4 regions of the Streptomyces sp. NPDC006368 genome follow, and region 4 is predicted to be linked to each of the others. Evidence: riboswitches for the same ligand, from Rfam matches in the RefSeq annotation. Region 4 holds a riboswitch; each other region holds the start of a gene.

Region 1 (6,992 bases), on a different contig from region 4:
GGCGCCGGCCGTGACGATCTTGCCGTTGCCGGCGATGACCTCCGTTTCGGGGCCGATGACGAGGTCGGGGTGGACGCCGTCCATGGTGTCCGGGTTGCCGGCCTTGCCGATGCCGGTGATCCGGCCGTCGCGGATGCCGACGTCCGCCTTGACGATGCCCCAGTGGTCGATGATGACGGCACCGGTGATGACGGTGTCCGGCGCTCCCTCGGCACGGGTCGTGCGGGACTGTCCCATCGACTCGCGGATCACCTTGCCGCCGCCGAAGACCGCTTCGTCGCCCGCGCGTCCGGGGCCGCCGCAGCGGTCCTCCTCGATCTCGACGAGCAGGTCGGTGTCGGCGAGCCGGATGCGGTCGCCGGTGGTGGGGCCGAACAGGTCGGCGTACACAGCCCTGTCGAGCTCAGGCATCGAGGGCACCTCCGGTCCGTCCGCGCAGGCCGGGCACGACACGCAGCCCGGCGAGCGGTACGAGTTCGACGTCGACGGGGATGCCGGGCTCGAAGCGCACGGCGGTGCCAGCGGCGATGTGGAGCCGCAGGCCGTGGGCGGCCGAACGGTCGAACTCCAGGCCCGGGTTGGCCTCGGCGAAGTGGTAGTGGGAGCCGACCTGGACGGGCCGGTCGGCGGCGTTGAGCACGGTGAGGCGGGTGACGGGGCGGCCCTCGTTGAGGGGGACGGGCTCGTCGGCGTACAGGATCTCTCCGGGGATCATCCGCGCGCCCCCCGTCAGACGATCGGGTCGTGGACGGTGACGAGTTTGGTGCCGTCCGGGAAGGTGGCCTCCACCTGGACGTCGTGGATCATCTCGGGGATGCCGTCCATGACGTCGTCGCGGCTGAGGACCTTACGGCCGGACGCCATGAGCTCGGCGACGGTGCGGCCGTCCCGGGCGCCCTCCAGGATGTGCGAGGTGATGAGGGCGACGGCCTCGGGGTGGTTGAGCCGCACCCCGCGTGCCCTGCGCTTCTCCGCCACGTCCGCGGCCACATGGATGAGCAGTCGCTCCTGCTCGTGCGGGCTCAGTTGCACGCTTCACCTCACTGTCTCCTGCCCGGCGCGATCCCCGGGCGCAGCGGGACCCTATCCGGCTTCAACACTCTGTTGACCTGCGGGAACGAGTGTGACGGAGAGATATTTCAATCTCGGGCAGAAGTTTTTCCGGGAGGTTAACCGGCTCTTTGCCCGGCCATGGTCCCGACGGCCGGCCGCCGGGCACCCGCGCGCACGGGTCGTACACGACGCGCTCCCGGCGACCGTGGCGGACGGTGGCCGGGCGGGTGCGGGCGGACGGTGGCCGGGGATACGTGCGGGCGGACGGTGGCCGGGCGGGTGCGGGCGGGGCCGGAGTGCTCAGGGGGCGGCGGCGGGAGGGGGCGGGGTCCACCGCTTGGTGCGGGCGGCGGTGGACGCGACCCCGTAATCCTCCTTGAGCTCCTCGGGGATGGCGTAGTGCATGACGCGTCCCCGGGTGAGGGAGCTCAGTTCGAGCCGGGTGGTCAGGTGACCCAGCCGGTCCAGGGCCCAGGCGCCCAGGGGTGAGCGGTCCTCAATGGTCTCCAGGACCGCGAGCAGGGTGGGCGCGGCTTTGACGGCCGTGTCCCAGGGGCCGCGGGGAACACGGAGCCAGTCGGCGCAGGTGTCGCCGATGAGATAGCGGATCAGGGCGCCGACGACCGGGTCGAAGAAGGTCCCGGGGACGACTTCCTCGTACAGATCGATCAGCTGGCGGGTCAGGTGCGCGCCCTCTTCGGACGGGCCCATGTGCCGGGTCATGTACAGGTCGGAGAAGTCCCGGGCACTGTCGAGGTCCTGGGGGACGTGGGCCTGGTCGACGCCGAGCATGGCGCCGACGACCCGCCAGGCGTAGTAGTACGCCTGCGCTCCTTCGGTGCTCATGTGGATGCCCAGGCGGTGCAGGGCGTCCAGGACCTGCAGCGAGAACATCATCTGCCCGCCGATCATGTCCTCCTGGCAGATCGGGGTGCCGAGGTTCTCGGTGTCCCAGCGGCCCGCGCGACGGAGGTGGCGGCGGATGGAGGCGTGGAGGAGCCGTACCTTCTGGGCGGCGGGGATGAAGCGGCTGCCGGCCTCGAAGGCGTCCGGCTGCATGAGGTAGACGGTGAACTGGCCGGTCTCCGCCATCCGTTTGGAGGGGTAGTTCAGGGAGTGGGTCGCGCTGAGGAGCTTCGCGACGTGCGGCACGACGTAGCAGGCGGGCATGGACGCGAAGGACAGGGCGGTGGAGATGTGGACGTTGTTGTCGATGAAGAACAGCCGGGCTCGTTCCATCTCCTCCCAGTCGACCCAGCTGGGCGGATGACTGGTGGCGTGCAGATACTCCCGGGCCACCTCCGGCAGTCCGTCGGGCAGCGGGGCTCCGGCGGTGGAGACGTAGCGCATGAGGGTGTTGAACGTGCCGACCTCCCCGCGTTCGAAGAGCGTGTCGACGGTGGCGTCGGCGAGCTCGTCGCCGGCCTGCCGCAGGGCGTCCATGGACGCTTCGGTGTACACGGTCACAACTCCTGAGGGGGTTCAGTGCCGGCGGGTGGTCGCGGTGCCGGCCAGGGCGGTCAGCGCGCGGACGGCGGCGTCCGGCATGCCGGTCTGCTCCAGGGCGCGGGTGGCTCTCTCCACGCGCTCGTCGATCATCCGCTCGATGCGGGCGGGCGCTCCGGTGCGGTGCATGATGTCCCGCACGCGTTCGAGGTCGGCCGGCGGGAGGTGAGGGCGGCCCAGCACCCGGGTCAGGTCGGCGCGTTCGGTTTCCGTGGCCGCGTGCCATGTCTCGGCCAGCAGGGCGGTGGGGCGGTGCGTGGCGATGTCGTCGCCGTTGGCCTTGCCCGTGCGCGCCGGGTCGCCGAACACGCCCAGCAGGTCGTCCCGCAGCTGGAAGGCCTCGCCGAGCGGCAGGCCGTACTCCGTGAGCGCCTCGCGCAGGTCGGCCGGGGCTCCGGCCAGGGTGGCCCCCAGGTGCAGGGGGTGCTCGACGGTGTACTTGGCCGTCTTGTAGCGGATGACCTTCAGCGAGCCGGCCGTGTCGGGGAGGCCGCCGGTGCGCAGGATCTCCAGGCACTCCCCGGCCACGAGCTCGCGGGCCAGCACCGCCCACAGCGGGCGGGCCCGCGACAGGTAGGCCGCCGGCAGGCCGCTGTCCGTGAACAGCCGGCCGGCCAGCGACATCAGCAGATCGCCCACCAGCATCGCCAGGCCGCAGGCCGCCGCCTTCGGCAGCGGGCGGCCGGGTACGGCGTCGCGCAGGGCCACGTGGCTGCTGGGCAAGCCGTGCCGGAGGGGTGACTGGTCGATGAGGTCGTCGTGGACGACGGCCGCGGCATGGACGAGTTCCATCGCTGCGGCGGCTCTGACCAGCGCGTCGCTGTCGGGTTGGCCCGCTGCCCGCCACCCCCAGTAGCAGAACGCCGCCCGCAGCCGCTTCCCGTGCGCGACGGCGACCTCCAGTTGCTCGGCCACCGGCGCCAGCTCGGCGTCGATGGCCACGAGCTGGTCCGCCTCGTGCCGGACGAAGGGCTGGAGGACCCGGTCGACCCGGATCCTGAACGCGGCCTGCCCGTGGTCCTCAGCCACCGGTGGCGCCGCCCCTGCGGGCGGCGACGCGCCGGGCCAGCAGCTCCATATGCGCCGGGGGGACGGGGGCACAGCGGTCCAGGGCCAGCCGGCCGCGGGCCTTGAGCTCCTGCCGGCCCTCCCCCGCCAGCTCGGCGACATCGGCGCGGCGCAGCAGTCCGCGCAGTCCGCCCAGGGCGGTGGTGAGGCCGGTGACCGCCAGATCGGCGACACCGGCCGCCAGGAGCACCGCGTCGTTCTCGATCGCGCGAGCGCGGTCCGTCGGAGGTGTCACGCCATCCCTTTCGTCGACTTCCTGAAGGATGCCGACCTCCGCATGGCGTCGCGGTGCGAATCACCTTTCGAGTGATCCATGGGACGGATTCCGGCGGCTCGGGCCGGAGGGTGTTACGGGAGCGGCCGACCGGGCACTCCCCGGGCGGGCCGGGCGTGGTGACCCCGGCAAGGCGGGCCGGGCTCCCCGCCGCGGCAGCGGGGCCGCGGGCGGGGTGTCACGCGCCGGGTCGGCCCGCTCCCGGAGGGCTGTGCGGAGGGCGGTGTTCCGCGGTGAGCCCGAAGCGGGGGCGTTCGCCGGGAGCTGAGCGGAGCGGGTGCGTCGTGGAGACCGAGCCGGCCGCGCCACCCTCCGTCCGCTCCGGCTCGGCTTCGCGTCGTCGCAGGTCATCCGCCGGCACCGGGGCCACGAGGGGCTTGCCGTGCCGGGTCACCACGAAGTGAGCGGTGCTGCCGCCCGAACCGCCGCCGCGGCCGGTGCCGACCCGCGCCGAGGGCCGATTCATCCCCGGCCACCTCGAAGCGGTGGACCTGCCGGGCCGGATCAACCCGGCGCGCCTCGAACGCACGTGCAGCGCCCTGCGCGCCGCGCGGGCGCTGGTCGGGCGCCCGACGGCGCCGCGGGACGCCCTGACGGCCAGGCACGAACGGGGTGGAGCGAGGCGCACGCCCCGACGCCGGCGCGTGCGCTGCCCGTCCTTGACGGGCAGCGCGGGGCCCGGGCGGGTGACGCTCCCTCAGGAGCGCGTCGGGTGAGGGAGTTGGGCCCTTCACGGATGGGTGCAGGGGTACGAGTCGCGCCCCCTCGTTCGGCGTACGCAAAAGAGGGAATTCCGTACGGGACGAGTTGCGCGTGAGCTGTACTCATCTGGCGGAACATCACCTTCCGCCGCTGGTACGGGGATCATCATTCGGGCGCCGTGTCGCGCCAAAACGCCCCTGTCCACTCGAATGGATCAGTCGTGAGGAGCCTCACATAAGGCCGTTTCGGCTCGGAATTTCACCGTGTCATGGGTCAAGATCCCTGTCGACGACAAGCCCCCGCCACCGCGGCGGGGCGGTCCGGGCGGACGCCGAGTCCTGCCGCCGTCCGGATAACTGGTCGACATGAGTGGATCGGCAGGAGTGGAGGACCCGAGCAGTACGGAGTGACCGCCCACGGTCGCTCCTTGGGGTGAAGCCGCGTCAGCGGCCGGGCAACTTCGCCAGCCCGAACCCGACAGGTCATCCTTCATAGGCGGCTGACGAAGGGTTGCGCCATGACCGCGCAGATTCATGTCCCGTCTCTGCTGTCCCGGGCCGGTGCCGTATCGGCACTCACCCTCGCCGCCGTCGGCGGCACGATGCTGGCGCCCGGCGCCGTATCGGATGCCGAGGCAGCGCCCGCCTACGCCGCCAAGGCGCTGAACGTGGCCGCCTCCAAGAAGGGTGCGCCCTACAAGTACGGAGCGACGGGCCCGTCCCGGTTCGACTGCTCCGGCCTCACGCTCTACTCGTACAAGCAGGCCGGCAAGACGCTGCCGCGCACCGCGCAGCAGCAGTACAACAAGACCCGCCACATCTCCGCGTCGAGCCGGACCAAGGGTGACCTGGTGTTCTTCCACTCCGGCGGAAGCGTGTACCACGTGGGGATCTACGCCGGCGGCAACAAGATCTGGCACTCGCCGAAGACCGGCTCGGTGGTCAAGCTGGACCGGATCTGGACGAAGTCCGTCTACTACGGACGCGTGCGCTGACGCCTCGCGCACGATCCGCGGTACGGGGGCCGGCGTCCGGAGACGTTCGGCGGCGCGCCCCTGTACCGCGCGCGTCGCCCGCTGCCGGGGGTGCGGGGGCGCTCAGCCCCCCGCCACCGGCGCGACGAGCAGCGTCACCCCCAGTACCGCGAGCCCCCCGCCGGTGACGCCCTGGACGGTCCTGGCGGTACGGGGCCGGCGCAGCCACCGGCCGAGCCGGTCCACCAGCAGGGCGACCGCCGGGAACCAGATCAGCGCGAGCACGACCACGATCGAGGCGAGGAGCAGGGTCCGCGGCAGGACGGCCACGCCGTCCGGCACGAACTGCGGCAGCAGGCTCAGGAAGAGCACCGGAGCCTTGGGGTTCAGGACATTGGTGAGAAAGCCCTGCCGCAGGCTCTCTCCGGCGCGGAGGGCCGACTGCTCCTCGTGCGCCCCGTCCACGCCGGGGCCGGAGGGCTTGAGCGCGCCCCGCAGCGCCTGTACGCCCAGGTAGAGGACGTACGCGCCACCCGCGATCTGGAGCGTCCGGTAGAGGACCGGCACCGCGACGAGCACCGCGGCCAGCCCGGCGACGGCGAGCGCGGTATGGACGACGAGACCGCCGGCCACCCCGACGGCGCAGGCGACACCGGCACGGCGGGAGGCCAGAGCGCTGCGTACGACCACCGTGAAGTCGGCGCCCGGCATGGCGATCATGCCGGCGGCCACCCCGAGGAAAGCGATGAGCTGTGCGTCCATCCCCCCAGCCTGCCGCGCCCAAGCCATTAGCCTGTACTTGGAATCTTGAAGGACCGCCTAAAGAAACGCTTAATGCACGTCGCGGTGCGCAGGCGACGCCGCGGCGGTCGGGGCCGACGGGCGGCGACGGGCGGCGACGGAGGGTGGGCGCCCGCCACCGGAGGCTTCCGGCCGGGAGGGGCCCGGGAAGGGGCCCCGCGAGGGTGAGCTAGTTCTGGACGGTGACCGTGGTCCAGGGCAGGGCGATCCAGACGGTTTTGCCGCCCTCCCGGGTCGGGGTGACGGTGAGCCGGCCGCCGCGCTCGGCGGTGAGCCAGCGGATGATGACCATGCCGCGGCCGTTGTCCTGCTGTACGGCGGCGGGCAGCCGCTGCGGCCAGCGCGGGTGGCTGTCGGTGACGCCGATGCGGAGCTGCTCGTCGCGCTCCAGCCGGAGGTCCACCGTGAAGGTGGGCGACTGCCCGAAGGTGTGCTGAACGGCGTTGGTGGCGAGCTCGGAGACGATCAGCCGTACGGTGTCCGCCGTGTCCGTGTCACCGGGCAGGCCCCATTCGCTGAGGACGTCCGCCACATATCTGCGGGCGGCGGAGACCGAGACGGGATCGCTCGGCAGAGTGACGGATGCTTCCTGATGGTCTGCCATGGCGAGGCTGT
Region 2 (6,992 bases), on a different contig from region 4:
CGGGCGGTGTTGAGCCGCACGGCTCAGCCGTTTCGTTTATGGTTCCGCTGGTTCCGCTGTTCATGGCAGGCGAATTCAGGCCCGCCGCGGAGCCCTTATTTGTATACGGCCCCGCTGTTAATTCCGGACGCTCGCCGTGTTTACGTGACGTTGCGAAGTCCTCACGCGCAGCCGGTGGGCCCCGAGCGAGCGCTCCGCGTGCAGGGCGGTGAGCGCCCGCGCCCGTTCCGCGTCGCCGCGCGCCACCGCGTCGACGATCGCGCCGTGCTCGGCCCACGCCTCCACCGGGTGGGCCGGCTGGTCGACCGCGTACATCCAGCTGATCTTGTGTCGCAGCTGGGTCAGCAGAGCGGTCAGACCGGGGCTGCCGGACGCCTGGGCGAGGGTCTCGTGGAACCAGCCGCCGAGCGACCGCAGGTCATCCCCCTGGCCGCGGCGTGCCCGCTCCTGGCCCAGCCTGACCAGGCCGCGCAGCACTTTCAGGTGCGCCTCGGTGCGCCGCTGGGCCGCCCGCGCCGCCCCGAGCGGCTCCAGGAGCGTACGGATCTCCAGCACATCGGCCGCCTCCTGCTCGGTGGGTTCGGCGACGCACGCGCCCGCGTGCCGGCGGGTGGTGACGAAGCCCTCCGACTCCAGGGTGCGCAGCGCCTCACGGACCGGGACGCGGGAGACGCCGTAGCGGCGCGCCAGCTGCTCCTCGGTGAGCCGGCTGCCGCGCTCGAAGACACCGGACACGATGTCGTCGCGAATCGCCGTGCATACCGAGTGCGCGGGAATGCGCATACCGAACCTCCGACTTAATCCGCGCGAAACAGCGTGCGATCGACGAGTTGACGAGTGTTCAGTGACTCTATTGCAACCCGGCTGGATTTCCGACGCCTGATCGAAATCCATGGATATCTTTTGGCCGACGCGGGCACTGCGCGGGCACGACGAAGGCCCCGGCTCATGGCGGGCCGGGGCCTTCGGGAAGCGGGTGCCGCCCTGGAGAGGCGCGGGGGGTCAGACCGCGACGCCGTGCGCGCGCAGGTACGCGACGGGGTCGATGTCCGAGCCGTACTCGGCACTCGTGCGGGCCTCGAAGTGGAGGTGCGGGCCGGAGGAGTTGCCGGTGGAGCCGGCGAGCCCGATCTGCTGGCCCGGCATGACGCGCTCGCCGACCGAGACGCTGATGGACGACAGGTGGCCGTACTGGGTGTACGTGCCGTCGTTCATCCGGATCACGACGTTGTTGCCGTACGCGCCGCCCCAGCCGGCCTCGACGACGGTGCCCAGGCCCACGGAGACGACCGTGGTGCCGGAGGCCGCGTGGAAGTCGATGCCGGTGTGGCTGCCGGAGGACCACATGGCGCCGCCGGTCTGGTAGCCGGTGCTGACGTACGAGCCGGCGACCGGGAGCTGGAAGGAGTTGAGGCGCTTGCGCTCGGCCTCGCGGGCGGCGCGCTCCTCGGCGTCCCGGGCTGCCTTGGCGCGGGCCTCGGCCCTGCGCTTCGCCTCGGCCTCGGCCTTCGCCTGGGCCTCGGCGAGGGCGGCGGCCTCCTCGGCCTCCCGCTCCTGGGCTTCGGCCTGGGCGTCCACGCGGTCGGCGAGCGTGTCGGTGATGACCGCCTGGCTGAGGCCGGTGTCCTCAAGGGCGCGGGTGTCCGTGTCGGCGGCGAGCGCCGGGGAGGCGAGGGTTCCGATGACGCCGGTGGTGGCGAGGGCCGCGACGCCGGCGACATGTGCGCGCTTGCGGCTCAGGCGGCTCGGGGCACGGTGTTTCCCGGTGGTACGGGTGAACGCCATGAAGCAGTTGGTCCTTTCCTTCCTTCTCGCCTACCGGGTTAGCTGACGGGTTCGGAGCAGGAAGGTCTCCTACGGGCCCCTCCGCACGGATGCGAAGGCGTCCGATTCACCCCAGGGACTGCGTATGGCGGGTCCCCGGCTCCCCGGGCTCGCGCCCGATGGGGATTCGGCGATGACTGTCCGGTGCCGCGGGTGCGGCGGGTGCAGCGGGCGGACAGCGCATCAGACGCTAAGCGGCTGATCTTTCAATCACCAAACAGACACGGTTTTTTGTAGTGCACGCCACAGGGCAGACACGTAACCTCCCCAACAAAACGGACATACGACGGAACCCCGGCACCCATGGTGGATGCCGGGGTTCCGCATGGCGCGGACGCCCGAAACGGCCGCCGATGCGGACGCCGGAAGCGGCCGCAGCGAGCCGGCACGGAGCGACGCCGGGTCAATCAGCCGGTGACAACGGTCACTTCACCGATCCCCAGCGCCTCGACCGGTTCCTTGATCTGGGCGGCGTCACCGACGAGCACGGTGACCAGACGGTCCACCGGGAAGGCGCTGACGACCGCCGCGGTGGCCTCCACGGTCCCGGTCTCGGCCAGGCGGGCGTACAACTGCGCCTGGAAGTCGTCCGGGAGGTGCTGCTCGACCTGGTCGGCGAGGGTGCCCGCGACGGACGCGGCCGTCTCGTACTTGAGGGGGGCCACGCCCACCAGGTTCTGGACGGCGACATCGCGCTCGGCGTCGGTCAGGCCCTCGGCGGCCAGGGTGCGCAGCACCTTCCACAGGTCGTCCAGCGCCGGGCCGGTGTTCGGGGTGTCGACCGAGCCGCTGATGGCGAGCATCGCGGCGCCGTTCCCCTCGGGACCGGAGCGCAGCACCTGGCCGAAGGCCCGCACGCCGTAGGTGTAGCCCTTCTCCTCGCGCAGGACGCGGTCCAGGCGCGAGGTGAGGGTGCCGCCCAGGCAGTACGTGCCGAGCACCTGGGCCGGCCAGACGCGGTCGTGACGGTCGGGGCCGATGCGCCCGATCAGCAGCTGCGTCTGCACGGCGCCGGGCCGGTCCACGATGACGACCCGGCCGGTGTCGTCGGCGGTGACCGGCGGCACGGGGCGGGGCTCGGCCGCGTCCCCGGTCCAGGCGCCGAGGGTGTCGGCGAGGACCGCGTCCAGGTCGACGCCGGTGAGGTCGCCGACGACGACCGCGGTGGCCGTGGCGGGCCGGACATGGGCCTCGTAGAAGCCGCGCACGGCGGCGGAGTCGATCCGCGCCACGGTCTCCTCGGTGCCCTGGCGGGGGCGGGACATGCGCGAAGTGGCCGGGAACAGCTCCTTGGAGAGCTGCATCGCGGCGCGGCGGCCGGGGTTGGCGATCTCGTGCGGGATCTCGTCGAGCCGGTTGCGGACCAGGCGCTCGACCTCGCCGTCGGCGAAGGCGGGCGCGCGCAGGGCCTCGGCGAGCAGTCCGAGGGCCTTGGCCAGGCGGGAGACCGGCACCTCCAGGGAGACCCGCACGCCGGGGTGGTCGGCGTGCGCGTCGAGCGTGGCGCCGCAGCGCTCCAGCTCGGCGGCGAACTCCTCCGCCGTGTGCTTGTCGGTGCCCTCCGACAGGGCGCGGGCCATGATCGTGGCGACGCCGTCGAGGCCCTCCGGCTCGGCCTCCAGGGGGGCGGCGAGGAAGAGCTCCACGGCCACGACCTGCTGGCCGGGGCGGTGACAGCGCAGCACGGTCAGGCCGTTGTCCAGGGTGCCGCGCTCGGGGGCCGGGAAGGCCCAGGGCTTGGCGGCGCCCGGCTGCGGCTGCGGGTGGAACTCCATGGACGTCAGGGACACAGCGGCGTCGCTCACTGGTCGGCCCCCTCTTCTTCCTGCTCGCTGTGGTCGGCGTCGCCGTGTTCGGCGGTCACGGGCTCGTAGACCAGTACGGCCCTGTTGTCCGGGCGCAGGCGGGCCTTGGCGACGGCCTGCACCTCCTCGGCGGTGACGTCCAGCACGCGCTGGACGGCGGTGAGCGCCAGCTGCGGGTCGCCGAACAGCACGGCGAACCGGCACAGTTCGTCCGCGCGGCCGGCGACCGTGCCGAGCCGGTCCAGCCACTCCCGCTCCAGCTGGGCCTGGGCGCGCTCCATCTCCTCGGGCGTGGGGCCCTCGGCCGCGAACCGGGCCAGCTCGTCGTCGATCGCGGTCTCGATGTCCGGCACCTCGACGCCGCCGGAGGTCTTCACGTCCAGCCAGCCCAGCGAGGGCGCCCCGGCGAGGCGCAGCAGCCCGAAACCGGCCGTCACGGCCGTGCGGTCGTGGCGCACCAGGCGGTTGTGCAGCCGGGACGACTCGCCACCGCCGAGGATGGTGAGGGCCAGGTCGGCGGCGTCGCACTCGCGCGTGCCGTCGTGCGGGAGCCGGTAGGCGGCCATCAGGGCGCGGGCCGGGACCTCCTCCTCGACGATCCGGCGCAGCTGCTCGCCGATGACCTCGGGCAGCGTGCCGTCACGCGGCGGCTGCTTGCCGTCGTGGGAGGGGATGGAGCCGAAGTACTTCTCGATCCAGGCGAGCGTCCGCTCGGGGTCGATGTCTCCGACGACCGACAGGACGGCGTTGTTGGGCGCGTAGTACGTGCGGAAGAAGTTCCGCGCGTCCTCCAGGGTGGCGGCGTCCAGGTCGGCCATCGAGCCGATGGGGGTGTGGTGGTAGGGGTGGCCCTCCGGGTAGGCGAGGGCGGTCAGCCTCTCGAAGGCCGTGCCGTACGGGACGTTGTCGTACCGCTGGCGGCGCTCGTTCTTGACGACGTCCCGCTGGTTCTCCATGGACTCCTCGTCGAGCGCGGCGAGCAGCGAGCCCATCCGGTCCGCCTCGAGCCACAGGGCCAGCTCCAGCTGGTGGGCCGGCATGGTCTCGAAGTAGTTGGTCCGCTCGAAGCTGGTGGTGCCGTTGAGCGAACCACCGGCGCCCTGGACCAGCTCGAAGTGGCCGTTCCCCTTCACCTGCTGCGAGCCCTGGAACATCAGGTGCTCGAAGAGGTGGGCGAGCCCGGTACGGCCCTCGACCTCGTGCCGCGAGCCGACGTCGTACCAGAGGCACACCGCGGCGACCGGGGTCAGGTGGTCCTCGGAGAGCACCACGCGCAGGCCGTTGGCCAGCCGGTGCTCGGTCGCTGTCAGGCCTCCGGAGCCGGCCTGGGCTGTGGCCGTGTGACCCATGGGCATGTACGTCCCTTCGATCGCGATGTGAAAAGTCCTGCCACTGTATGCAAGCGGACCGACACCTGGCGAAGTTCCCGTCCCGCCGATCCGTCCCTCTTCCGGGTCGCGGTCGGCGTTGTCGGTGGGACGGTCCACAATGGTCGGCGTCAGATCAGCCTTTGCCTGGTGAAGGAGCGCAGCCGCGATGGCCCGCCGCAGCACGAAGACCGCGCAGCCCGACGACTTCGAGGAGAGGATCCTCGACATCGACGTCGTCGACGAAATGCAGGGCTCCTTCCTCGAGTACGCGTACTCGGTGATCTACTCCCGGGCCCTGCCGGACGCCCGTGACGGGATGAAGCCGGTACAGCGCCGGATCGTGTACCAGATGAACGAGATGGGGCTGCGGCCCGACCGCGGCTTCGTGAAGTGCGCCCGGGTCGTCGGCGAGGTGATGGGCAAGCTCCACCCGCACGGCGACGCGTCGATCTACGACGCGCTGGTGCGCATGGCGCAGCCCTTCTCCATGCGGGTGCCGCTGGTCGACGGCCATGGCAACTTCGGCTCCCTCGGCAACGACGACCCGCCCGCGGCCATGCGGTACACCGAGTCCCGGATGGCCGCCGCGGCGCTGATGATGACCGAGTCGATCGACGAGGACACGGTCGACTTCACGCCGAACTACGACGGCCAGGAGCGGGAACCGGTCGCGCTCCCCGCCGCCTACCCGAACCTGCTGGTCAACGGCGCGTCCGGGATCGCGGTCGGTATGGCGACCAACATGCCCCCGCACAACCTGGGCGAGGTCATCGCCGCGGCCCGCCACCTGATCAAGCACCCGGGCGCCGACCTGGAGACCCTGATGCGGTACGTGCCGGGTCCCGACCTGCCGACCGGCGGGCGGATCGTCGGCCTGTCCGGGATCAAGGACGCGTACGAGTCGGGCCGCGGCACCTTCAAGATCCGTGCCACCGTGGCCGTGGAGAACGTGACGGCGCGCCGCAAGGGCCTGGTCGTGACCGAACTGCCCTTCACGGTGGGCCCTGAGAAGGTGATCGCCAAGATCAAGGACCTGGTCGCGGCGAAGAAGCTGCAGGGCATCGCGGACGTCAAGGACCTCACCGACCGCGCGCACGGGCTGCGGCTGGTGATCGAGGTGAAGAACGGCTTCATCCCGGAGGCCGTGCTGGAGCAGCTGTACAAGCTGACGCCGATGGAGGAGTCCTTCGGCATCAACAACGTGGCGCTGGTCGACGGGCAGCCGCTCACGCTGGGCCTGAAGGAGCTGCTGGAGGTCTACCTCGACCACCGCTTCGACGTCGTACGGCGGCGCAGCGAGTTCCGGCGCGGCAAGAAGCGCGACCGGTTGCACCTGGTGGAGGGCCTGCTCGTCGCGCTCCTCGACATCGACGAGGTCATCCGGCTGATCCGGTCGAGCGACAACTCGGCCCAGGCCAAGGAGCGGCTCATCGAGCGGTTCTCGCTGAGCGAGATCCAGACGCAGTACATCCTGGACACCCCGCTGCGCCGGCTCACCAAGTTCGACCGGATCGAGCTGGAGGGCGAGCGCGACCGCCTCACCAGCGAGATCGAGGAGCTGACCCGCATCCTGGAGTCGGACTCCGAGCTGCGCAAGCTGGTCTCGTCCGAACTGGCCTCGGTGGCAAAGAAGTTCGCCACCGAGCGGCGCACGGTGCTGCTGGAGTCGGCCGGCGCGCCGGTCGCCGCCGCGTCCCTGGAGGTGGCGGACGACCCGTGCCGGGTCCTGCTGTCCTCGACCGGGCTGCTGGCTCGTACGGCGACCGGTGAGCGGTTCGCCGACACCGAGGGCAGGCGCACCAAGCACGACGTGATCGTCTCGGCGGTGCCGGCGACCCAGCGGGGTGACGTGGGAGTGGTGACGTCCACCGGGCGGCTGCTGCGGCTGCCGGTGATCGACCTGCCGCAGCTCCCGGACACGGCCTCCGCGCCGAACCTGTCCGGCGGTGCGCCCCTGTCCGAGTTCCTGACGCTGGCAAAGGACGAGGCGGTC
Region 3 (6,992 bases), on a different contig from region 4:
TCATCAATGTCTTCGTCGCGTTGCACATCATCGGCATCGCCTCCCTGCTGGGCGGGTTCCTGGCCCAGATGAAGGCGATGGGCGCGGGTACGGCGCGCTTCACGCCCGCGATGCTGCACGGCGCGCTGACCATGCTGGTCACGGGTGTGGCCCTGGTCGGCCTCAACCAGGCCGACGACCAGACCGTGAACAACATCAAGATCGGTGTGAAGCTGGCCGTCCTGGTCGTCATCCTCGGTCTGGTCTACGTCAAGCGCGACGAGGAGAGGGCCGACAAGGCGCTCTTCGGCGCCGTCGGCGGCCTGACCGTCGCGAACATCTTCATCGCCACGCTCTGGACCTGACCTCCGCCGCCCGTCAGGCCGGGCGGACGACGCCGTGGATCGGCATGAAGAAGATCGATTCCTCGCGCACGTTCGTGCCCGGCTTCGAGGCGTGGATCATCATGCCGTCGCCCTGGTAGATGCCGACATGGCTGCTGTCGTCGTGGAAGAACACCAGGTCGCCGCGGCGCAGCTCATCGGTCGGGACCCGGGTGCCGACCTCGGCCTGCTCCCACGTGGTGCGCGGCAGGTCGACGCCCGCCGCCTTCCAGGCCGCCTGGGTGAGGCCGGAGCAGTCGTACGAGCTCGGACCGGTCGCCCCCCGGACGTACGGCTTGCCGATCTGGGCCCGGGCGAAGGCCACCACCTTGTCCGCCTTGGTGGTGGAGGCGCCGTCGTGGCCGCCTTCCCCCGGCGGCCGGGCCTCCCTCCGGCCCCGCTGCTCCTGCTCTCGCGCCTCCCGCTGCCGCGGCCCGCAGGCCGCTTCCACCACGGCCCGGACCTGCGTCTGTTCCCCCGTCCCCGCCTCCGCCTCGCGCTGCGTCGGCACCTCCGGGCGCGCCCTCTCCTCCGCCGTCAGCTGTGACAGCAGGGCGCGCGCCTCGGCCAGCTTGCGCTGCACCGCCTGCTTGCTGCTCCGCAGGGATGCCGGGGAGGCGGCGAGCGACTCCGAGCCCTTCGCCGCCTCGACGCGCAGCTCGGCCGCCGCGACCCGCTGCGTCGGCAGGTCGGTGAACGCCTGGTGCCGCTGCTCGGCGATCCGGTCCCTCACCTGCGTCCGGTCGGTGAACGACCGCGGGTCGTCCGCGAAGACCAGCGCCGCGGCCGGGCCGATCGTCCGCGGCGTTCCCGGCGTTCCCGGCGTTCCTGGCGCCCCTGCCGTTCCTGACGCCCTTGACGCCCCTGCCGTTCCTGCCGTTCCCGGCCGGGACGGTGCCGCCGTGTGATCACCGAGGGCGCGGCGCGTCTCGTTCACCGCCTGCGCGCGTCCGGCGGCCCCGTCGAATATCCCGTCGACCGTGCGCCGCTGCCGGTCGGTGGCTTCGTTGGCCTTGGTGTACTGCTGCGTCGCCGTGTTGCCCGCCTGCCGGTAGAGATCGTCGACTTTCCGCTGTACCTCCTCGACGGTCGGCTGCACGGGCACGGAAGCGCCGGCGGACTGCGAGGACAGCAGGGTCGTGACGGAGGCGAGGGCTGCCGTCGTGACCCCGACGGCGGGGGAGTGCGTACCGAACGTGCGGGTGGTGCGGCTGCGCGGCTTGCGATGCGACGCCAAGGCCGGCATCTCCTTCCATGGGCCGCCTACCGGGTTAGCTGTCGGGTTCGGGCGGAACGGAAGGTGCCCTACGACCCGCGGATACGGTCGATTCACCCCATGACGCACGTGGGTCCCCGGTTCCGAACTCCCCGAGCGGGAGGCCGGATTCGGCGGGAGCGGTCCGATCGGCGTGGTTCGCCGATGAGGGAACGGTCCGCTTGGGCAGGCACGCTAGCCAACCTGTGGCGGTGCTGTGAAGGATGATGTGCGATATGCCCGATACATTTTCGTGACCTTGACGCTCCGCGTTGTCCTGAACGCAAGAGGTGGTGAAGCCGGTTCGGCCACGGCTGTCGGTGGGGCGGCCTAGACTCGATAGGCGATGAGCAGCCTCTTTGACGACAGCTTCCTGGCGGGCCTCCGGAACCACGGTTCCGAGGAGCCCCCGCCCCCGCCCGAGGACTCCGATGACCACACCCCGGTCGCGGAGGAGGTCCCGCATGACCTCTTCGGGGACCACTTCGACGTGCCCCCGGCCCGGGAGGCGGCAGACGCGTACTACCGCGACGGCGCCCCGCGCCCCGTCGTGGACGCCGCCGCGCTGCTGGAGGGGTTGAACGAGCAGCAGCGCGCCGCCGTCGCGCACACCGGCTCGCCGCTGCTCATCGTCGCCGGTGCCGGGTCCGGCAAGACCCGGGTCCTCACCCACCGCATCGCCCACCTGCTGGCCACGCGCCACGTGCATCCCGGCCAGATACTGGCGATCACCTTCACCAACAAGGCCGCCGGCGAGATGAAGGAGCGCGTCGAGCAGCTCGTCGGCCCGCGCGCCAACGCCATGTGGGTCATGACCTTCCACAGCGCCTGCGTGCGCATCCTGCGCCGCGAGTCGAAGAAGCTCGGCTTCACGTCGTCGTTCTCGATCTACGACGCCGCCGACTCCAAGCGGCTCATGGCGCTGGTCTGCCGTGACCTGGACCTGGACCCGAAGCGCTTCCCGCCGAAGTCGTTCAGCGCCAAGATCTCGAACCTGAAGAACGAGCTGATCGACGAGGAGGCCTTCGCCGACCAGGCCGCCGACGGTTTCGAGAAGACGCTCGCCGAGGCGTACCGGATGTACCAGGCGCGGCTGCGCGAGGCCAACGCCCTGGACTTCGACGACATCATCATGACGACGGTCCACCTGCTCCAGGCGTTCCCGGACGTCGCCGAGCACTACCGCCGCCGCTTCCGCCACGTCCTCGTCGACGAGTACCAGGACACCAACCACGCCCAGTACACCCTCGTACGCGAGCTGGTCGGCACGGGGTACGAGGACCTGGACCCGGCCGAGCTGTGCGTCGTCGGTGACGCCGACCAGTCGATCTACGCCTTCCGCGGCGCGACCATCCGCAACATCCTCCAGTTCGAGGAGGACTACCCGGACGCCACCACGATCCTGCTGGAGCAGAACTACCGCTCCACGCAGACCATCCTGTCGGCCGCCAACGCGGTGATCGAGCGCAACGAGAGCCGCCGCCCCAAGAACCTGTGGACCAACGCCGGCGAGGGCTCCAGGATCATCGGGTACGTCGCGGACACCGAGCACGACGAGGCGCAGTTCGTCGCCGACGAGATCGACCGGCTGACGGACGCGGGCGACGCGAAGGCCGGCGACGTCGCCGTCTTCTACCGCACGAACGCCCAGTCCCGCGTCTTCGAGGAGATCTTCATCCGCGTCGGCCTGCCGTACAAGGTCGTCGGCGGTGTGCGCTTCTACGAGCGCAAGGAGGTGCGGGACGTCCTGGCGTACCTGCGCGTCCTCGCCAACCCGGAGGACAGCGTCCCGCTGCGCCGCATTCTCAACGTGCCCAAGCGCGGCATCGGTGACCGCGCCGAGGCGATGATCGAGGCCCTGGCCCTGCGCGAGAAGATCACCTTCCCGCAGGCGCTGCGGCGCGTGGACGAGGCGTACGGCATGGCGGCGCGGTCCGCGAACGCCGTGAAGCGGTTCAACACGCTGATGGAGGAGTTGCGCACGATCGCCGACTCGGGCGCCGGTCCGGCGGTCGTCCTCGAAGCGGTCCTGGAGCGCACGGGCTATCTGGCGGAGCTGCAGGCGTCCACCGACCCGCAGGACGAGACCCGCATCGAGAACCTGCAGGAGCTCGCCGCCGTGGCCCTGGAGTTCGAGCAGGAGCGGGGCGAGGAGCCCGGCACCCTCGCGGAGTTCCTGGAGCAGGTCGCGCTCGTCGCCGACTCCGACCAGATCCCGGACGAGGACGAGGAGGGCTCCGGCGTCATCACGCTGATGACGCTGCACACCGCCAAGGGCCTGGAGTTCCCGGTCGTCTTCCTGACGGGCATGGAGGACGGCGTCTTCCCGCACATGCGGGCCCTCGGCCAGACCAAGGAGCTGGAGGAGGAGCGGCGCCTGGCGTACGTCGGCATCACGCGCGCCCGTGAGCGGCTCTATCTGACCCGGTCGTCGATGCGCAGCGCCTGGGGGCAGCCTTCGTACAACCCGCCGTCGCGGTTCCTGGAGGAGATCCCGGGCCAGTACGTGGAGTGGCGGCGCACGGGCCCGATGGCCGCTCCGGCCGGTCCGACCGCCGGGATCACGTCCTCGCTGTCGTCGTCGCGTTCCCGCTCCGGCCCTTCGGGCTTCGCCACCCGGCGGACCACGGACAAGCCGGTGATCTCGCTCACGGTCGGGGACCGGGTCACGCACGACCAGTTCGGGCTGGGGACCGTGATGGCGGTGACCGGAGTGGGCGCGGACGCACAGGCGACGATCGACTTCGGGGACGAGAAGCCGAAGCGGCTGCTCCTGCGGTACGCGCCGGTCGAGAAGCTGTAGCCGCCGGGGGACCCGGCCGTGGCGGTCAGCCCGTGGGGTTCAGGCCGTGGCTGCGCAGCCACGGCAGCGGGTCGATCGCGGCGCCGCCGCCGGGCCGTACCTCGAAGTGCAGGTGCGGTCCGGTGGAGTTGCCGGAGTTGCCGGAGTACGCGATGACGTCCCCGGCCTTGACCTCGCCGGACCGGATCTTGGTGCTGCTGAGGTGGCAGTACCAGGTCTCGGTGCCGTCCTTGGCGGTCACGATCGCCATGTTCCCGTAGGCGCTGTTCCACTGGGTGCGCACGGTGCCGTCGGTGGCGGCCATCACGGGCGTGCCGTACTGCACGGGGAAGTCGATACCGCTGTGCAGGGACATCCAGTTGACGCCCGCCTGCCCGTAGTACGCGCTGAGCTGGTGCAGTTCGACGGGGAGTGCGAACTTGGGGCGCAGCGCCTCCTTGCGCGCGGCCTCCGCCTCGCGCTTCTTGCGCTCCGCCTCCTGGCGGGCCTTGAGGTCGAGGCGCTCCTGGGTGCGGCTGGCGCGGTCACCGAAGTCGCGGGCCTCGGCGCTCAGCGCGGCGAGCTGGGTGTCCAGCGCGCTGTTGGCGGCGACGGCCTTGACGGTGGGCGTGTCGGCGGCGGTCACCGGCTTGGCGGTCGGCTTCTCGTCGGCCTCGGTGAGGCCGCTGACGGAGGCGGCCGCGATACCGGCGACGCCCATCACACAGGCGGACGGCACGGCGACGGTGAGGAGAGCGGACCGTTTGGCAGGGGTACGGCGACGGCCACGGGTGCCGCCCCCGCCGGAGCGGCGGGCGGAGCGAGGGGTGAGGGTCGCGGATCCGGTCACTGCTCCGGTCTCCGGGCGCGCCGGGTCGGGCGCCGACTCCACGTCCGGGAGCACCTCCGGCTCGGTGTCCGCCGTGACGTCCGGCATCGCTTCCGGCTCGGTCGCGGATTCGGCTTCGGACTGCCGCGCGTCCGCCGCCGCGTAGTCGAACTGCTGCGGGACGAAGGTCTCGGTGGGGGCATAGTGCCAGGCGGTGGCGTCGTGGGCGCCGGTGTCGAACCGGGCTTGATCGTTCCACGCGGAGGCGTCCCACTGGCCGGTGTACTCGGAGTACTCGACGTATCCGGTGGTGTCCCACTGCTGCGTGGCGGTGGCCGCGGTGCCGGCCGGCGTGGTCGCCGTCGTGGTCGTGGCGCCGGCCCACTGGGTGGCGTCGTACTGGCCGCTGTGCCCGGCCTCGTAACCGCCTTGGTGGCCGCTGTCGTGTGTACCGGAGGCGGTTCCCGGGAATGCGCCGAAGAGCGGGTCGTTCGCGAAGCTGCCGGTCTCGTGACCGTTGGTCTCGTAGCCGCTGGTGCCGTAACTGCCGGTGTCGTACGCGCCGGTGGTGTGCGTGCCAGTGCCGAGGCTGCCCGTGGTGTAGGCGTCGTCTCCGACGTACCCGGCGTGGGGGTGCTGGTCGTTCACCAACTTCTCTCTCGCCTCGGCAGCAGGACCAGGTCTGGGCGCGACCCCCGGAAGGGGAACCCCAGAGGGGAAAGCAGTGGGCGCGACTGTACCCGGCGGTACGCGCGAGCGACAATCTTCCGGGAGTTTTGGTTCCGGTTGAAAGGGGCATTCGGCCGTCTTTCGGCGGAGCGCACACAGAGCCTTGGCCCTACGTTCGAAATGCGTTCGAGCGTAGGGGTGTTCCGGTCAGGCCGCTGAGGTGGAACCGATCGTTCCGGCCGCCGGATCCTCGGAGTCGAGCACCTGACGGATCTCCGCCGCGACGGCCGGGTGGACGGGAAGCGCGAGATGACCGATGCCGGTGACGCGGATGTTCCGCGTGATCAGGTCCGGATGGTCCAGGCGCGCCGCCTCGACCGGGACCATCAGCCGGTCGAGATCGCTCCAGAAGCTCACGAAGCGGGTGCGGCAGTGGGGTGCCGGCTCGCTCAGCTCGCGCAGTACCGCCGACCCCGGGCGCATCTGGCGGACCAGGGGATGCGCGCCGGCGAGCGGGGCGACGGTGGTGCCGGAGTGCGGCGTGCCGAGCGTGACCAGGGTGCGCACCCGCTGGTCGCCGCCGAGCCGCTGGACGTAGTACCGGGCGATGAGGCCGCCGAGGCTGTGCCCGACGATGTCGACCCGGTCGTGTCCGGTACGGGCGCAGATGTCCTCGACATGGCGGCCGAGCAGCCCGGCGGCGCCCCGGAGATCGCAGGTGAGCGGCGAATAGTTGAGCGATTCCAGATGCCGCCGGCCGTGCCGGGTGAGGGAGCGGCGCAGCAGGATGAAGACGGAGCGGTTGTCGATGAACCCGTGCAACAGCACGACGGGGATGCCGCGCCCGGCCGGAGCCCGGGCGGTGCGCCGCTCCTGCGCGACACCTGTGGGATAGAGGAACAGGTGGCAGGTGAGGATGGCCAGCTCCAGGGCGGTGGCCTTGAACAGCGTGATGACCCTCATGGCCGACCTCGACCTCCCGAACCGGCAGGCAAGGCGCGGCTCGGTCCCCCCGCTTGCCCTGGTGCGTGTGTCCTCGCGCGGCTGCCGTGGCGATCGCGGCCTCGTCGGCACGGTGACGGGCCGACGAGGCCG
Region 4 (6,992 bases):
TGCTGCCCGGCTCGTACGACTTGCCGGGCGCCCGGCTGCTGGACCTCGTCGAGGTCATGGACCGCATCCGCCGCGAGTGCCCCTGGTCGTCGCGGCAGACCCACGAGGGGCTCGCCAAGTACGGCATCGAGGAGGCGTACGAACTCGTCGAGGCCATCGAGGACGGCGACCGCGACGAGCTCCGGGAGGAGCTCGGGGACGTTCTCCTCCAGGTCGTCTTCCACGCCCGGATCGCGCAGGAGCACGAGGAGGAGCCGTTCTCCGTCGACGACGTGGCGGGCACGATCGTCGAGAAGCTCATCCACCGCCACCCCCACGTCTTCGGCGAGGAGCGCGCCGAGACGCCGGAGGAGGTCAAGGAGCACTGGCTGCGGACGAAGGCCATCGAGAAGCAGCGCGCGTCCGTGACGGACGGCGTCCCGGTGGGCCAGCCCGGCCTCGCGCTGGCCGCCAAGCTGGCGAGCCGCGCGCGCACCGCCGGGCTGGACGTCGAGGTGCCGTCGGGCGAGGGCGTCGGGTACGAGCTGCTGGCCCTGGCGGTACGCGCCGAGGCGGCCGGCGTGGACCCGGAGGCCGCGCTGCGCGCGGCGGGCCGCGCCTACCGGGACGCGATCCGCGCGGCGGAGAGCGGCACCGCCCCGCACGCCGCCGACGAGGTCCACGGCGCGGACGCCGAGGAGCACGGTGCCGGTACCGAGGGGCACGTCGACGCCGAGGGCCGGGGTCACCGCTCCTGAGGGGCGCGGCGCCGCTCCGGACGACGCCGGGGCGTACGGCGTCGACGTCGGGAACGACGGCCTCGATGCTGAGGGGCACGGTGCCGGTGATGAGGCGCACGGGCACCGCCCGGAGCGGCACGACCCCGGCATCTAGGGCCGGGGTCACCGCCCCTGAGGGGCGCGGCGCGCTTCGGACGACGCCGGGGCGTACGGCGTCGACACGGCCTCGATGCTGAGGGCCTCGGCGTCGACGTCGACAACCACGGCGTCGACGCCGAGGGGCACGGTGCCGGTCATAAGGCGCACGGGCACCGCCCGGAGCGGCACGACCCCGGCATCTAGGGCCGAGGGGCACGTCGACGCCGAGGGGCGCGGCGCCGGGAGCGCGAGCGCGGTGGCACCGGCTCCGAGGGGCAGAGCGCCCGTCCGGGGGCGCCGCGCCTCCGGGTCCCGCCCGCGCGGGGAGCCCCGTGCCACCCGTCGCAGGGGTGGCGTGCCCCGCGCGGCGGGCGCGGCGTTAACGTCGAGGAGTGAACGACCAGCCCGCCCAGGACCCCGCCGCTCCCGAACTCTTCACCTGGGAGTTCGCGTCCGACCCCTACCCGGCGTACGCCTGGCTGCGGGAGCACTCCCCGGTGCACCGCACCAAGCTGCCCAGCGGGGTCGAGGCCTGGCTGGTCACCCGGTACGCCGACGCCCGGCAGGCGCTCGCCGACCAGCGGCTGAGCAAGAACCCGGCGCATCACGACGAGCCCGCGCACGCCAAGGGCAAGACCGGCATTCCGGGCGAGCGCAAGGCCGAGCTGATGACGCATCTGCTCAACATCGACCCGCCGGACCACACCCGGCTGCGCCGGCTCGTCTCGAAGGCGTTCACGCCCCGCCGTGTCGCGGAGTTCGCACCGCGTGTGCAGGAGCTGACGGACCGGCTCATCGACAACTTCGCTACAAAGGGGAGCGCCGACCTCATCCACGAGTTCGCCTTCCCGCTCCCCATTTACGCCATTTGCGACATGCTCGGCGTCCCGCCGGAGGACCAGGACGACTTCCGCGACTGGGCGGGGATGATGATCCGGCACGGTGGCGGCCCGCGCGGCGGGGTCGCCCGGTCGGTGAAGAAGATGCGCGGCTATCTCGCCGAGCTGATCCACCGCAAGCGGGAGGACCCCGGCGAGGACCTGATCTCGGGGCTGATCAAGGCCTCCGATCACGGCGAGCACCTCACCGAGAACGAGGCCGCCGCGATGGCGTTCATCCTCCTCTTCGCCGGGTTCGAGACGACGGTCAACCTGATCGGCAACGGCGTGTACGCGCTGCTGCGCCACCCCGAGCAGCGCGCCCGGCTCCAGGAGTCCCTGGCGGCGGGCGAGCGCGGGCTGCTGGAGAGCGGGGTCGAGGAGCTGCTGCGGTACGACGGGCCGGTGGAGCTGGCGACGTGGCGGTTCGCGACCGAGCCGCTCACCCTCGGCGGTGAGCGCGTCGCGGCCGGTGACCCGGTGCTCGTCGTGCTCGCCGCCGCCGACCGGGACCCGGCGCGGTTCGCCGAACCGGACACGCTGGACCTGGCGCGGCGCGACAACCAGCACCTGGGGTACGGACACGGCATCCACTACTGCCTCGGCGCCCCGCTCGCCCGGCTGGAGGGGCAGACCGCGCTCGCGACCCTGCTGACCCGGCTTCCGGACCTGCGTCTTGCGGTGGATCCTGCCGATTTGCGGTGGCGCGGCGGGCTCATTATGCGTGGACTGCGCACGCTCCCGGTCGAGTTCACCCCCTTTGGGAACTGACGGCTCGTCAGTTCTGTGATCTTCGCGTAATCCCAGGTGCATCGACTTGTGACTGACGTTCGAATGCCGCTACGTTCACCGTCACCTCAGCAGTCACGCGAAAGGCACACCGCATGCGCTCCGGGAACGGCCGGCACCGACGACCTCGTCAAGCTCCCGCCATCATCGTGGCGGCGGGGGTGACCGGATCCGCACTCGCCCTTCCGCTGCTCGGCGCGGGCTCCGCGTCGGCGGTGGACGCCGGTACATGGGACCGGGTGGCCGAGTGCGAGTCCGGCGGGGCGTGGAGCGCCGACATGGGCAACGGCTTCTACGGCGGGCTCCAGATCTCGCAGGAGACGTGGGACGCGTACGGCGGCACGCAGTACGCGCTGCGCCCCGACCTCGCCAGCCGCGCCCAGCAGATAGCCGTGGCCGAGAAGGTCCACGCCGCCACCGGCGTCAAGGCGTGGGAGACCTGCGCCCCCATCGCCGGCCTGGGCGGCGCCGCCGACGCGCCCGAAGCGGACGCCGCGCCGGACACCCCGTCCACTCCGGCGGCGCCCGACCCGGCCCTGCCCGTCGAGCCCTCCGACCCGGCGGTGCGGCCGGCGGACCCGGTGGAATCCCTGCTGCCCACCGACCCCGCCGGGGCCGCCCCCGCGACGCCCGCCCCCTCCGGCGACACCCCGAGCGGCGCCGGCAAGCACCGGGGCGAGCCCGCCAAGGACGAGCGGCCCACCGGCGACGCCACGACCGATCCGGCGGCCGGCCCGACGGCGGGCGCGTCCGTGGACCCGACGGCGGACCCGGCGGCCGGCCCCGCGGCGCCCAACGGTGAAAACGCCACCAGCGCCGACAATTCGGTCACCGAGCGCGAAATGGTGCGCCACGCCTCACGGGGTGACGGAACGACACGCGATCCGGCCGCCGTGGCCGACGCGGCGGAGGCGGACGGCGCGTACACCGTCCGACCCGGGGACAACCTGTCCGTCATCGCCGACGCGCACGAGCTGCCGGGCGGCTGGACGGCCCTGTACGACGCCAACCGGGAGGCCGTGGGCGACGATCCCGACCTCATCCTCCCCGGTCAGCGCCTCGATCTGGACGCCGCGCGAGGGTAGTTGGCACCCCTCTGTCCTGTTCTGTACAAGTGAGACAAGCGTCTCTTTGTGCCAACTGGCGACACCTGGCCCGAGACTGGCACCTTTCCGCCCCTCACCAGGGCAAATGTCCGTCAAGGGAGGGTCGATAGGGGTGCATTGAGCGGGATGTCCGTCTTTGATCTCGGGCGGGCTCTGTGTCTACGGTCGTGACTGCTCGCCATCGCGGGCCCCGCCGACCGGAACGCCGAATCCTGCCGCCGGCCGTCGGGAACAGTCGTCGCGTCATGCGCCGAAGGCAGGAGCGGGGGACCCAAGGTTTGCGCCGGTCCCCGGCCGTCGGAAGACGGCCGGACCGGCTTGGGGTGAAGCCGCGCGAGACGATCGCGCGGCCGGGCAGCTCACGCCCGAACCCGACAGCTCACCTCGCAGGCGTCGGTGAGGAGATGTCCCATGCTGTTCTCCGGCAAAGCCAAGCACCGTCGCCCCTCCAAGGCCGTCCGTTTCGCCGCGTTCGCCGGTATCACCGGTGCCGCCGTCGCCGCCCCGCTGCTGGGCGCCACGTCCGCCTCGGCCGCCACCACCGCCGAGTGGGACAAGGTCGCCCAGTGCGAGTCCGGCGGCAACTGGTCCATCAACACCGGCAACGGCTACTACGGCGGCCTGCAGTTCTCGGCCTCCACCTGGGCCGCGTACGGCGGCACCGCCTACGCCGCCACCGCCGACCAGGCCTCCAAGTCGCAGCAGATCCAGATAGCCGAGAAGGTCCTGGCGGGCCAGGGCAAGGGCGCCTGGCCGTCCTGCGGCGTCGGCCTGTCCGGCGCCGCGTACGACGGCGGCTCCGCCGAGCAGAGCGCCCCGCAGCAGCAGGAGCGCGCCGCCGAGCAGCCCGCCACGCGCAGCGAGCAGCGCACCGCGCCCAAGGCCGAGCCGAAGAAGGCCGCGCCGAAGGCCGAGTCGAAGACCGTCACCACCCCGACCGGCAAGAAGGTCGAGAAGGGCGACGGCGAGTACAAGGTCGTGGCCGGCGACACGCTCAGCACCATCGCCGCCGAGAAGAAGGTCGCGGGCGGCTGGGAGAAGCTCTTCCAGCTGAACAAGGACATCGTCGACGACGCCGACCTCATCTACCCGGGCCAGCAGCTGCACCTCCGCTGATCCGCTGATATCCGGCAGGCCGACATCCGGCCTACGGGACGACCCCGGCCCGGCCGCGCCCTTCCCCCGCGCGCCCGGCCGGGGTCTCCCCGTCCGCGGTGGTGACCGGGAGCGGCCCAGCCGGTTACCAGCCGGTAAACATTGTGCGGGTTCGCCCCGGAAAGAGGGCCTCCGGGTCCTTTTTCGTCCCACGGGGCGGGCGTCGGCCGGCCCCGGCCCCGCGGCCGGTTAGGCTCTTGCCGCAAGGCCGAAGAGACCCTGCACCCGCATGCGTCACATTTTGCGTCACATCCCAGAAGGAGATGCTCGTGCCGTCCATCGACGTCGTCGTAGCCCGGGAAATCCTGGACTCCCGAGGCAACCCCACGGTCGAGGTCGAGGTCGGCCTCGACGACGGCAGCACCGGCCGTGCTGCCGTACCGTCCGGTGCCTCCACCGGTGCGTTCGAGGCCCTCGAGCTCCGCGACGGTGACCAGGACCGCTACCTCGGCAAGGGTGTCGAGAAGGCCGTCCTCGCCGTCATCGAGCAGATCGGCCCGGAGCTCGTCGGCTACGACGCCACCGAGCAGCGGCTGATCGACCAGGCGATGTTCGACCTGGACGCCACCCCGGACAAGTCGTCGCTCGGCGCCAACGCCATCCTCGGCGTCTCCCTCGCCGTCGCGCACGCCGCCTCCGAGGCGTCCGACCTGCCGCTCTTCCGCTACCTGGGCGGCCCGAACGCGCACCTGCTGCCCGTTCCGATGATGAACATCCTGAACGGCGGCTCGCACGCCGACTCCAACGTGGACATCCAGGAGTTCATGATCGCCCCGATCGGCGCGGAGTCCTTCTCCGAGGCCCTGCGCTGGGGCGCCGAGGTCTACCACACCCTGAAGAAGGTCCTGAAGGAGAAGGGCCTCTCCACGGGTCTGGGCGACGAGGGCGGCTTCGCCCCGAACCTGGAGTCCAACCGCGCGGCCCTCGACCTCATCCTCGAGGCCATCAAGAAGGCCGGCTACGCCCCGGGCAAGGACATCGCGCTCGCGCTCGACGTCGCCGCGTCCGAGTTCTACAAGGACGGCTCGTACGAGTTCGAGGGCAAGTCCCGCTCGGCCGCCGAGATGACCGAGTACTACGCGGAGCTCGTCGACGCGTACCCGCTGGTCTCCATCGAGGACCCGCTGTTCGAGGACGACTGGGACGGCTGGAAGACCATCACCGAGAAGCTGGGCGCCCGGGTGCAGCTGGTCGGCGACGACCTGTTCGTCACCAACCCGGAGCGCCTGGCCCGCGGCATCGAGGAGGGCGCCGCCAACGCGCTGCTCGTCAAGGTCAACCAGATCGGTTCGCTGACCGAGACCCTGGACGCCGTCGAGCTGGCCCAGCGCAACGGCTTCAAGTGCATGATGTCGCACCGCTCCGGCGAGACCGAGGACGTCACCATCGCCGACCTGGCCGTCGCCACCAACTGCGGCCAGATCAAGACCGGCGCCCCGGCCCGCTCCGAGCGCGTCGCCAAGTACAACCAGCTGCTGCGCATCGAGGAGATCCTCGACGACGCCGCGGTGTACGCGGGCCGCTCCGCGTTCCCGCGCTTCAAGGGCTGATCATCTCCGCGCCGGTCCTCCGTACCGGCCTCCGTACGTCCCCGGCCACGGTCCCGTACCGTGTCCGGGGACGTACGTGCGTAGGAGAGGGAGGCGGAAGCGATGGCCCGGGACCGGTTCTCCACCGCGACCAGGCTGCGGCTGCTCGGCGAGCAGACCGCCGCCCGCGTCTACCGCTCCCAGAGCCGCCGTCACGACCGGCGTTCCCGGCTCACCGGCCGCGCGGCCTTCCTCGCCCTGATCGTCTGTTCCATGGTGGTCGCCCTGGCGTACCCGATGCGCCAGTGGGTCTCCCAGCAGAGCGAGATCGCCGAGCAGGAGCGGCTGGCGACCGAGGCGGGCGAGCGGGTCGAGGAGCTGCGCGACGAGAAGGCACGGCTCCAGGACGACGCGTACATCCGTCGCCTCGCCCGCGAACACCTGCACTACGTACGCCCGGGGGAGACCGGTTACACGGTCATCGACCCCGACGCGGTGCGAGAGCGCCGCACCGACCAGGGCGCGGCCGACCGCCCCTGGTACTCCAACCTCTGGGACGGCGTGGACACCGCCGACCGCACCGACCGCAAGTAGAACCAAGGCAGGCATGGAAACGCCCCCTCCGCAGACCGAACGCACCGAGCCCACCGAGGCGGACGTCGCGGCGTTCAAGGAACA

What was found. Region 4 has a riboswitch for cyclic di-AMP ahead of ABZZ38_RS12400 (transglycosylase family protein). Riboswitches for the same ligand answer to the same signal wherever they lie in the genome.
Region 1: another riboswitch for cyclic di-AMP. It lies ahead of ABZZ38_RS14795 (C40 family peptidase); the one in region 4 lies ahead of ABZZ38_RS12400 (transglycosylase family protein).
Region 2: another riboswitch for cyclic di-AMP. It lies ahead of ABZZ38_RS23030 (M23 family metallopeptidase); the one in region 4 lies ahead of ABZZ38_RS12400 (transglycosylase family protein).
Region 3: another riboswitch for cyclic di-AMP. It lies ahead of ABZZ38_RS01340 (NlpC/P60 family protein); the one in region 4 lies ahead of ABZZ38_RS12400 (transglycosylase family protein).

What each region holds. Positions count from the first base shown of each region.
Region 1 covers NZ_JBEXQK010000016.1:15,578-22,569, reverse strand. The annotation lists gene ABZZ38_RS14825 (urease subunit alpha) at 1-411, opposite strand, end outside; gene ABZZ38_RS14820 (urease subunit beta) at 404-715, opposite strand; gene ABZZ38_RS14815 (urease subunit gamma) at 730-1,032, opposite strand; gene ABZZ38_RS14810 (oxygenase MpaB family protein) at 1,354-2,496, opposite strand; gene ABZZ38_RS14805 (polyprenyl synthetase family protein) at 2,536-3,588, opposite strand; gene ABZZ38_RS14800 (polyprenyl synthetase) at 3,581-3,862, opposite strand; cyclic di-AMP (ydaO/yuaA leader) riboswitch at 4,936-5,117, shown strand; gene ABZZ38_RS14795 (C40 family peptidase) at 5,121-5,597, shown strand; gene ABZZ38_RS14790 (LysE family translocator) at 5,700-6,338, opposite strand; gene ABZZ38_RS14785 (ATP-binding protein) at 6,547-6,981, opposite strand.
Region 2 covers NZ_JBEXQK010000035.1:59,876-66,867, reverse strand. The annotation lists gene ABZZ38_RS23035 (GntR family transcriptional regulator) at 118-783, opposite strand; gene ABZZ38_RS23030 (M23 family metallopeptidase) at 1,003-1,785, opposite strand; cyclic di-AMP (ydaO/yuaA leader) riboswitch at 1,798-1,967, opposite strand; gene ABZZ38_RS23025 (pitrilysin family protein) at 2,232-3,599, opposite strand; gene ABZZ38_RS23020 (pitrilysin family protein) at 3,626-4,978, opposite strand; gene ABZZ38_RS23015 (DNA topoisomerase IV subunit A) at 5,166-6,992, shown strand, end outside.
Region 3 covers NZ_JBEXQK010000001.1:265,020-272,011, forward strand. The annotation lists gene ABZZ38_RS01335 (hypothetical protein) at 1-344, shown strand, start outside; gene ABZZ38_RS01340 (NlpC/P60 family protein) at 358-1,608, opposite strand; cyclic di-AMP (ydaO/yuaA leader) riboswitch at 1,607-1,764, opposite strand; gene pcrA (DNA helicase PcrA) at 1,964-4,420, shown strand; gene ABZZ38_RS01350 (M23 family metallopeptidase) at 4,446-5,876, opposite strand; gene ABZZ38_RS01355 (alpha/beta fold hydrolase) at 6,105-6,860, opposite strand.
Region 4 covers NZ_JBEXQK010000012.1:52,581-59,572, forward strand. The annotation lists gene ABZZ38_RS12380 (nucleoside triphosphate pyrophosphohydrolase) at 1-737, shown strand, start outside; gene ABZZ38_RS12385 (hypothetical protein) at 882-1,016, opposite strand; gene ABZZ38_RS12390 (cytochrome P450) at 1,250-2,506, shown strand; gene ABZZ38_RS12395 (transglycosylase family protein) at 2,686-3,609, shown strand; cyclic di-AMP (ydaO/yuaA leader) riboswitch at 3,869-4,038, shown strand; gene ABZZ38_RS12400 (transglycosylase family protein) at 4,042-4,746, shown strand; gene eno (phosphopyruvate hydratase) at 5,055-6,335, shown strand; gene ABZZ38_RS12410 (septum formation initiator family protein) at 6,438-6,908, shown strand; gene ABZZ38_RS12415 (DUF501 domain-containing protein) at 6,922-6,992, shown strand, end outside.